3 regions of the Streptomyces sp. NPDC102259 genome follow, and region 2 is predicted to be linked to each of the others. Evidence: riboswitches for the same ligand, from Rfam matches in the RefSeq annotation. Region 2 holds a riboswitch; each other region holds the start of a gene.
The links. A riboswitch is a leader RNA that binds a small molecule or an ion and turns the genes downstream of it on or off. The one in region 2 is predicted to bind cyclic di-AMP.
Positions count from the first base shown of each region.

Region 1 (3,267 bases), on a different contig from region 2:
GGGTCAGCCCGCCCGGTGGACCACCGCGTCGCAGAGTTCCATCAGCGCCGCCTTCGCGTCGCACTCCCGCAACGGCGCCAACGCGGACCGCGCTTCCTTCGCGTACCGCACGGTGTCCCGGCGGGCCTGCTCCAGCGCCGGGTGGGCCCTGAGCGCCTCCAGCGCCTCGGTGTGCCGGGCGTCGTCGGTCAGGTCGGAGTCCAGCAGCTCGCACAGGGCGATGTCCTCGGGCAGCGACAGCCGCGCCGCCCGCTCCCGCAGCCGCAGCACGGGCAGCGTGGGAACGCCCTCGCGCAGGTCCGTGCCCGGCGTCTTGCCCGACTCGTGCGAGTCGGAGGCGATGTCCAGGACGTCGTCCGCCAGCTGGAAGGCGACGCCGAGCCGCTCGCCGTACTGCGTGAGCACGTCGACGACCGTCTCGTCGGCGCCGGACATCATCGCCCCGAACCGGCAGGCCACCGCGACCAGCGAGCCCGTCTTGCCGCCGAGCACGTCGAGGTAGTGGTCGACCGGGTCCCGTCCGTCCGTCGGACCCGCGGTCTCCAGGATCTGCCCGGTGACCAGCCGCTCGAACGCCTCGGCCTGCACCCGCACCGCCTCCGGCCCGAGGTCGGCCAGGATGTGGGAGGCGCGGGCGAAGAGGAAGTCACCCGTGAGGACGGCGACGGAGTTCCCCCAGCGGGTGTTCGCGCTGGACACCCCGCGCCGCACGGCCGCCTCGTCCATCACGTCGTCGTGGTACAGCGTGGCCAGGTGGGTCAGCTCCACCACGACGGCCGACGGCACGATGCCGGGCGCGTAGGGGTCGCCGAACTGCGCCGCGAGCATCACGAGCAACGGCCGGAACCGCTTCCCGCCCGCGCGTACGAGGTGCTGGGCGGCCTCCGTGATGAACGGGACCTCACTCTTGGTGGCCTCGAGCAAGCCTTCCTCGACAGCCGCCAATCCGGCCTGGACATCGGCTTCCAGAGCCTGGTCCCGCACGCTCAGCCCGAACGGCCCGACGACGGTCACGAGGGGTCTCCTGTCTGCTGGTGTCTACTGGCGATTACGCGGTTTGTCGATAGGTCTCTGCCATCACTCAAGTCAGCGTATCCGGTCACGTTTCGATCACCGATAGCCCCCACGTCCCGCAGGCTCGAATGGACTCGCCCGGGCGGCGCCCCGCAGGCCAGGCGCTATCGGATCCCGCCCGATATGTTTTCGATCAGCTCATATGAGCGGACATGGAGAGAGTTTCCGGGAAGCGGAGATTCATGTCCCGGACCGCGGCACCCGTCGGGCCGACGGGCCCGGCCGCCCTCTCCCCACGTGACGACGATCACGCATTCTCTTCAGCCTCCCCCGCGCGCGTCGGGCGCGACGGCAGGCGATTCTCCCCCGCGGTCCATTGCCGGTCCTTTAACAACGACTTGGGTTTAATGCCCGATTCGCCGCTCTTGTGAATGCTGGTGACTTGGCTCACCCCCCAGGGGGATCCGACCCGACCTCGTCCTTCACCGATTCTCCGCACCCCTCAAGCAAGTTGAAGGTTTGCACCCACAAAGGATCAAGCACCTCATAGGTCACAGACCAAGGTCAATAGGGGTGATCTGTGAATCCGGTACTTGTTTCGGACATGTGCTCTCGCATACGTTCCCGGCCTGTCGGGTGGAACGCCGAATCCTGCCGCCGCCCGAACACCCATCGATACCGCTCGGCAGGAGCGGGGGAACCAGGTAAGTCGCCGAAACGGATTTTCCGGATGTCTTGGATAACCAAGACTTTTCGGACAGCCGGGACGGCTTGGGGTCAAGCCGCGACCGTCAGGACGCGACCGGGCAGCTCCCGCCCGAACCCGACAGCTCACCTCGCAGGCGCCGGAGAGGAAAATCGTCATGCCCGCTGCCGCTCAGACGCGCCGCAACCGTTTCGTCCGCACGCTCGCCGTCGCCGCCACCGGCGCGGCCGTGCTCGCTCTTCCCGTCCTCGGGGCGACCACCGCCTCCGCGGCGACCCCGGCCGTCTCCACGGCCACCAGCCTCGGCTACGCCAACAACCTCGACGGCTGGATCCGTGCCTCCCTCCAGGTCATGGGCCAGCACGGCATCCCGGGGACGTACAACGGCATCTACCGCAACGTCATCCGCGAGTCCTCCGGCAACCCCAACGCCATCAACCTCTGGGACTCCAACGCGGCCGCGGGCATCCCGTCCAAGGGGCTGCTCCAGGTCATCGACCCGACCTTCCGCGCCTACCACGTCAACGGCACGTCGTGGGACTCCTACGACCCGGTCGCGAACATCACCGCCGCCTGCAACTACGCGGCCGCGCGCTACGGCTCGATCGACAACGTGTTCGGCGCGTACTGACCGTCCCGCCGACCGGTCGCCGATATCGGCAGCCGGTCGCGGTGCCGGTGGCCGTCCGCCGGTAGCCGGCGTCGGTGGCCGGTAGCCGGTAGCCGGTAGCCGGTAGCCGGTAGCCGGTAGCCGGTAGCGGTTATGGAAACAGTTGTTCGAGGACGACGGCCACGCCGTCGTCCTCGTTCGACGTCGTCACCTCGTCGGCCACCGCCTTGAGTTCCGGATGGGCGTTGGCCATGGCTACGCCACGAGCCGCCCAGTCGAACATCGGGATGTCGTTGGGCATGTCCCCGAAGGCGATGGTGTCCTCGGGCCGCAGCCCCAGGTGTTCGGCGGCCAGGGCCAGACCCGTCGCCTTGGTGATCCCGCAGGGCTGGAGCTCGACCGTGCCCGGCCCCGACATGGTGACCGTGGCCAGCGAACCCACCACCGAGCGGGCCGTCGACGCCAACTCGTCGTCGGACAACGTGGGATGGCGTAGCAGCACCTTGCTGATCGGCTCGCACCACAGGTCGTCGCGCCGGCCGACGCGCAGGGCGGGCAGCGTCGGGTGCGGCATCCGGTAGCCCGGCTCGATGAGCGTCAGCCCGTCGACCCCGTCCTGGTCGACGGCCGCGTACAGCTGGCCGACCTCCGCCTCGATCTTGCCGAGCGCGGTCTCGGCCAGCTCCCGGTCCAGGGTGACCGACCACAGCAGACGGTCCGCGCCGGCGTCGTACAACTGCGCGCCCTGCCCGCACACCGCGAGCCCCCTGCTGTGCAGCCGGTCGAGCAGCGGGCGCACCCGAGGCGCGGGCCGTCCCGTCACCACCAGGTGACGTGCCCCGGCGGCCGCCACCCTCGCGAGCGCGTCGAGCGACCGGTCGGAGAAGGTGTCGTCGCCGCGGAGCAGCGTCCCGTCCAGATCGGTGGCGATGAGGGA
Region 1 is NZ_JBIWMA010000017.1:34,851-38,117, forward strand. It holds gene ACIRPU_RS31300 (polyprenyl synthetase family protein) at 4-1,014, opposite strand; cyclic di-AMP (ydaO/yuaA leader) riboswitch at 1,647-1,874, shown strand; gene ACIRPU_RS31305 (transglycosylase SLT domain-containing protein) at 1,878-2,351, shown strand; gene ACIRPU_RS31310 (HAD family hydrolase) at 2,482-3,267, opposite strand, start outside.
Region 1: it holds a riboswitch for cyclic di-AMP, as region 2 does, so the genes downstream of both, ACIRPU_RS31305 (transglycosylase SLT domain-containing protein) here and ACIRPU_RS19740 (peptidoglycan DD-metalloendopeptidase family protein) in region 2, are expected to answer to the same signal.

Region 2 (3,267 bases):
CCGCCGCGGTCACACCGGGCACCAGCACCTGCCCTGGGTCGCCCTGGACACCGACGCCACCGAGGAGCGCGGCGAGGTCTACGGCTGCGCCCTCGGCTGGTCGGGGTCCTGGCGGATCGCCGTCGCCCAACTCCCGGACGCGCGCGTGCAGATCACCGGGGGCGCCGGGTACGACGACTCGGGTCTGCTGCGGCTGGCCGCGGGGGAGTCCTTCACCACGCCCGTCTTCGCCGGGCTGTGGAGCGACGCCGGCTTCGGCGGGGCGAGCCGCACCTGGCACGCCTACCAGCGCGCGTACGTCGTCCCGGACGCCGAACAGGACCGGCCGGTGCTGTTCAACTCCTGGGAGGCCACCTACTTCGACATCTCCGAGGAGCAGCAGGGCGCGCTCGCCCGGCGGGCCGCCGCGATGGGCGTGGAGCTCTTCGTCGTCGACGACGGCTGGTTCGGGGCGCGCACCGGCGACCACGCGGGCCTCGGCGACTGGCGGCCCAACCCCGACCGGTTCCCGGGCGGGCTGAAGCCCCTCGCCGACTACGTGCACGGCCTCGGCATGCAGTTCGGCATCTGGGTCGAGCCCGAGATGGTCAACCCGGACAGCGAGCTGTACCGGGCGCACCCCGACTGGGTGCAGTTCCAATCGGGACGAAAGCGGACGGAGTTCCGCAATCAACTCGTACTGAACCTCGCGCGCGAGGACGTCCAGGAGTACCTCTGGGAGCAGCTCCACGGGCTCCTCTCCAGCGCGCCCGTCGACTATGTGAAGTGGGACTTCAACCGCTGCTTCACCGACGCCGGCTGGCCGGACGACCCCTATCCGCAGCGCCTCTGGGTCGACCACGTCCGGGCCCTGTACGCGCTCCTGGACCGGTTGCGGGCGGCTCATCCCGGGGTCGCCTTCGAGTCCTGCTCCGGCGGCGGCGGTCGTATCGACCTCGGGATCATGAGCCGCACCGACCAGGTGTGGACCTCCGACAACACCGATCCGCTCGACCGGCTCGACATCCAGCACGGCTTCAGCCAGATCCACCCCGCCCGGGTCATGGCGGCGTGGGTCACCGACAGTCCCAACACCCAGCTCAACGGCCGGGTCAGCTCGCTGCGCTTCCGGTTCGTCAGTGCCATGGCCGGTGTGCTCGGCGTCGGCGGGGACCTCTCCGAGTGGAGCGAGGAGGAGCTCTCCGAGGCGCGTCGGTGGGTGGACCTCTACAAGGAGATCCGGCCCCTCGTGCAGCAGGGCGACCTCTACCGGCTGCGGCCCCCGGCGGGCGGCCTGAGCGCCGTCCAGTATGTGCGCGGAGACGAGAGCGTCGTCCTCGCCTGGCTCCAGGCGCAGCGGTTCGGCGAGCCCGTTCCGGCGCTGCGGCTGCGCGGACTCGACCCGACAGCGGCGTACGAATGCCGTGAAACGGGCGAAGTCCACCGGGGGGCGGTGCTCCTGCACCACGGGCTGCGCACCGGACTGCGCGGCGACCTTGATGCGACGGTTATCCGGCTGCGTCGCATCTGAGGTTTCTGTCCGAATTGGATCCTTCGTTCCAACTCGCTCTGGAATAAAGGAACCTGGAGAGCTGTCACGTGAGCAGCGTCATATCCGTGACCGTACGTCGCCCGTCATGTTCACGTAATTCGTATGCATTTCAAGGGTGCTTGCTGTTGCGCGACCCCTTCGGCTCACGCAGGGTGACCGGGGATTCTCACAGCGGATCAAGAGAAAGGCGTTACCGGCGCAACCTCTGCTTGTCCCTGTGCGTCCTGGTCGCCTACGTTCCACACCAATCCGGACGGACGCCGAATCCTGCCACCGCCCGGGGACCGCACACTCACCCGTACGTGGCAGGAGCGGGGGACCCACAGGCACAACCGCCTGTTCCGGTCTCCGGAACAGGCTTCGGGGTAAAGCCGCGCCTCGGCGCGGCCGGGCATCTCCAGTCCGCACCCGACAGCTCACCTCGCAGGCGCCGGAGAGGAATTCGCCATGCCCGCGAAGGGTAAGCACCGCCGTCCGAAAGCCCAGCGCTTCACTCGCTCCATCGCCGTCGCCGGAACCGGCGGCGCCGCGCTCGCCCTTCCGCTGATAGGAGCCGCCGGCGCTCACGCGGCCCCGGCGCAGTCCGTCGCCCAGTCGGCTTCCCAGGCCGTTCCGGAAAAGGCCGTGCAGTCCGTGCCGGTGGCGCAGAAGGCGGCCACCGCCACGACGGCGAAGACCTACACCGTGCGGTCCGGCGACTATCTCTCGAAGATCGCGGACGACCAGAACGTCAGCGGCGGCTGGCAGAAGCTGTACCAGGACAACCGGCAGGCCGTCGGCAGCGACCCGTCGCTGATCCACCCCGGACTGAAGCTCTCCCTCGGCAAGAAGGCCGCGACCTCCACGACCGGCGGGACCGGCTCGTCGTCCGGTTCCTCCTCGTCCTCGTCGAAGTCGAAGGCGTCCGGGACCAAGTCGTCGTCCTCTTCGTCCTCTTCCTCCTCGTCGTCCGGTTCGTCCTCCTCGAAGACGGTCACCCAGGCCGTCGAGAGCGGCACCGGCACCTCCAGCGGTTACACGCTGCCGGTGGCGGGCGCCACCGTCGGCACGGCGTACCACACGGCCGGCAGCATGTGGTCCAGCGGCTACCACACGGGCACCGACTTCGTCGTCCCGACCGGCACCTCCCTCAAGGCCGTGGGCGCGGGCACCGTCGTCTCCGCGGGGTGGGGCGGCGCGTACGGCAACCAGGTCGTCATCAAGCTCGCCGACGGCTACTACGCCCAGTACGCCCACCTGTCCCAGCTCTCCGTCTCGGCCGGCCAGACCGTGACCGCGGGCCAGCAGGTCGGCCTCTCCGGTGCGACCGGCAACGTGACCGGCCCGCACCTGCACTTCGAGATCCGCACCACGCCGGACTACGGCTCGGACGTGGACCCGATCGCCTACCTCCGCTCGCACGGCGTCTCCGTCGGCTGACCCCCTCCGACTCCGACGACCTCCCGCCTGACACGCGGCCGAAGGCCGGACCCCGATCCCCGGGTCCGGCCTTCGGCGTGTCCGGCCTTCGGTATGTCCGGGCGGCGCCGGTGTCGGAGTGTGCGCGTTCATGATCGTTCTATTGCGTTCTTGTGGCATCCCTTCTCGCCCCATCGACAGGTGGGACAGAGTGGGGACACAGTGATCCCCGTCAGTGAGCAAGCGCTTTCTATCGCTCCTCGGAGGTCCTGTGTCCGGCGTCGACCGACGCATCGTCATCAAGGGCGCCGCCGCCGCGGCCGCCGTCACCGTCGCGG
Region 2 is NZ_JBIWMA010000007.1:336,964-340,230, reverse strand. It holds gene ACIRPU_RS19745 (alpha-galactosidase) at 1-1,510, shown strand, start outside; cyclic di-AMP (ydaO/yuaA leader) riboswitch at 1,780-1,974, shown strand; gene ACIRPU_RS19740 (peptidoglycan DD-metalloendopeptidase family protein) at 1,979-2,950, shown strand; gene ACIRPU_RS19735 (hypothetical protein) at 3,201-3,267, shown strand, end outside.

Region 3 (3,267 bases), on a different contig from region 2:
GCACCAGCCCGTCCTTCTCCAGCCGGGACACCGCGTAGGTCAGCCGGCTGCGGGTGATCTTCAGCCGCTCCGCCAGCTCCGTCATCCGCAGACGCCGCTCCGGTATGTCGGAGAGGTTGGCGAGGATGGAGTAGTACAGGTGGGGCATGCCGGCCTCCTGCTGGAGCTGCCGGTCGATCGCGTCGTCGAGGAGGAGGTAACCGGCGACAAACGCGCGCCAGGCGCGTTGCTCCTCGGGGGTGAGCCAGCGAGTCGTCATGCACCCAGTGTAGGTTTGTTTCAAACTTGAACCAAGTCCGCCGTCAGGCTGCTGTCGAACCGTTGCCAGACCGCCGTCGAACCGCCGTCGGACCGAGCCCCGGGAGCCGCTCGATGCCGTACCCGTACGTCCTGCTGTCCGCAGCCGTCTCCCTCGACGGCTACCTGGACGACACCACGCCCGAGCGCCTGCTCCTGTCCAGCCGCGCCGACTTCGACCGCGTCGACGAGGTACGCGCCTCCGTGGACGCCATCCTCATCGGCGCCGGCACGATCCGCGCAGACAACCCACGGCTCCTCGTGAACTCCCCGGAGCGCCGCGCCGCCCGCGTGGCCGCCGGACGGCCGCCGTACCCCCTCAAGGTCACCGTCAGCGGCTCCGGCGACCTCGACCCGGCGGCGAACTTCTGGCACACGGGCGGCGAGAAGGTCGTGTACACGACGGACAAGGGCGCCGAACGGGTCCGCGCGCTGGGCATCGCCGCGGACGCCGTCCCGCTCGGCCCCGAACTGGACTGGCGCCGTCTCCTCGAACACCTCCACGACGTGCGCGGGGTGCGCCGCCTCATGGTCGAGGGCGGCGGGACGATCCACACCCAGCTGCTCCGGGAGGGCCTCGCCGACGAACTCCAGCTGGTCCTCGCCCCGCTGTTCGTGGGCGACCCGGCCGCGCCCCGCCTCTTCGGGCCCGGCGGCTACCAGGGCGGACGCCTGCGCCTGGTGGAGACCCGGCGCATCGAGGACATCGTCCTGAACCGCTACGAGCCCACCGCCCCCGGCGCCGGACCGCTGCCCGCCGCGGCCGACCGGCACTGGCTGGCCCTCGCCTGCGCACTCGCGGCCGACTGCCCGCCGTCGGAGACCGCCTTCAGCGTCGGCGCGGTGATCGTGGCCGCCGACGGCACGGAGCTGGCCCGCGGCCACTCCCGCGAGGCCGGCGACCCGGTCGTGCACGCCGAGGAGGCCGCCCTCGCGAAGCTCGACCCCGCCGACCCCCGGCTGCCCACGGCCACCGTCTACAGCAGCCTCGAACCGTGCGCCCGCCGCTCCTCCCGCCCGGCCCCCTGCGCCCGCCTCATCCTCGACGCGGGGGTGCGCAGGGTGGTCACGGCCTGGCGCGAGCCGGACACCTTCGTCAAGGAGGCGGACGGGACCGGTCTGCTGGTGGCCCGGGGCGTCGACGTCCTCGTCCTCCCGGAGTACGAGGAACGGGCGAAGGAGCCGAACCGCCACCTCCTCTGAGGCGGCTGGGGCCCCGTGGATCAACCGGTGTGCTTTCCGCCCCGCTGATGGCGTACAGTTGTGTTCATCGCCGCGGGGTGGAGCAGCTCGGTAGCTCGCTGGGCTCATAACCCAGAGGTCGCAGGTTCAAATCCTGTCCCCGCTACTGATGAACCGAAGGCCGGAATCCGAAAGGGTTCCGGCCTTCGGCGTTTCGTCGGACCCTCCCTCACTCTTGGTGACCGGACGACCGCCCTGTGCATAACAACTGAGTCACCATCAGCGCTCCTGTGACTGATGAAGCGTTTCCGGGGCATGCCGAGGCGTGGTCAACTCGCCCGTTTTTCACCGCTGCTGGCCTAAAAGTCCAGGCCAGAAATGTTGTTGATCAAGAGGAACGGCTTGGAAACCCACCCCCGGGTCTATTAACGTTCGATAACGCAGCGCGGTCGTCCCAGCCGGCACCAGAGTCGGCTCCGTGCGGCACGTGCCGAATCCCGCAAGGGAACCGGGGAACCACCACCTTGGGGTGAATCACGCGGAAGCCGTCGTGAACTCGCAGAGTCCACGACCGGTATACGCGCGTAGGAGACCTTCCCGCTCCGAACCCGTCAGCTAACCCGGTAGGCGACGGAAGGAAAGGAGTGCGCCCGCGTGGCGTCCAACCCGCCTGCCCCCGAGGCCCCGTACGCGCCCAGCCAGCCATCCACCGAGACCTTCGGCTACGGCGGCTACCGCACCGACGAGGGCCCGTGGGAGGAGTGGAACCCCACCGCGGAGTCCACCCGCCCGGTACGCGGCAAGCACCGCGTCGCCAAGCAGCGCGGCGGCGGATTCGCCCGCAGCTCCACCGTCCTCGGCGTCGGCGTCATAGCCGCCGTCAGCGCGGGCGGCATGGCCAGCGCCAACACCGGCAAGGCGCCGGTCTCCATCTCGATGCCCGACCTGCCCAACGTGGGCTCACTCATCTCCGACGACGAGCCCGCCCCGGAAGCCGCCCCGGCCCTCGCCAGCTTCGGCTCCGAAGCCGCCGTGGACACCCAGGAGAGCGTCTCCGACGCCGGCGAGGCGCTGCGCAGCCGGATCATGGCGCAGGCCGAGTCGCAGCAGTCGCAGGTCGAGGTCAAGGCCCTCGCGGCAGCGGCCAAGGCCGAGTCCGACGCCGCCGCCAAGGCCGAGAAGGAGGCGGAGGCCAAGGCCGCCGCCGCCAAGAAGAAGGCCGCCGAGGAAGCCGCCGCGAAGGCCGAGGCCGCGCGCCTGGCCGAGCTGGCCAAGCAGTACACGCTGCCGACCTCCTCGTACACCATCACCTCGACGTTCGGCCAGGCCGGTTCCCTCTGGTCCTCCGGCTACCACACGGGTCTCGACTTCGCCGCGCCGACGGGCACGCTCATCAAGGCCGTCCACAGCGGGACCATCACCGAGGCCGGTTGGGCCGGTTCCTACGGCTACCGCACCATCCTGACCCTGGACGACGGCACCGAGCTGTGGTTCTGCCACCAGTCGTCGATCAGCGTCAGCGTCGGCCAGAAGGTCGCCACCGGTGATGTGATCGGCCGCGTGGGCGCGACCGGGAACGTCACCGGCGCCCACCTCCACCTGGAGGTCCACCCCGGCGGCAGCGCCGACGGCATCGACCCGGCGGCCTGGCTGCGCGGCAAGGGCCTCAACCCCTGAGCGGTTCCGCTCCCGCGGACACCCTGATCCACCCCGGCAGCCCCGACGCCCCGCGCGTCGGGGCTGCCGGTCTGTGCGTCGGGGCTGCCGGTCCGTGCCGTTCACAGGCGC
Region 3 is NZ_JBIWMA010000006.1:21,750-25,016, reverse strand. It holds gene ACIRPU_RS16450 (MarR family transcriptional regulator) at 1-259, opposite strand, end outside; gene ACIRPU_RS16445 (dihydrofolate reductase family protein) at 373-1,500, shown strand; tRNA gene ACIRPU_RS16440 (tRNA-Met) at 1,572-1,645, shown strand; cyclic di-AMP (ydaO/yuaA leader) riboswitch at 1,958-2,126, shown strand; gene ACIRPU_RS16435 (M23 family metallopeptidase) at 2,134-3,156, shown strand.
Region 3: it holds a riboswitch for cyclic di-AMP, as region 2 does, so the genes downstream of both, ACIRPU_RS16435 (M23 family metallopeptidase) here and ACIRPU_RS19740 (peptidoglycan DD-metalloendopeptidase family protein) in region 2, are expected to answer to the same signal.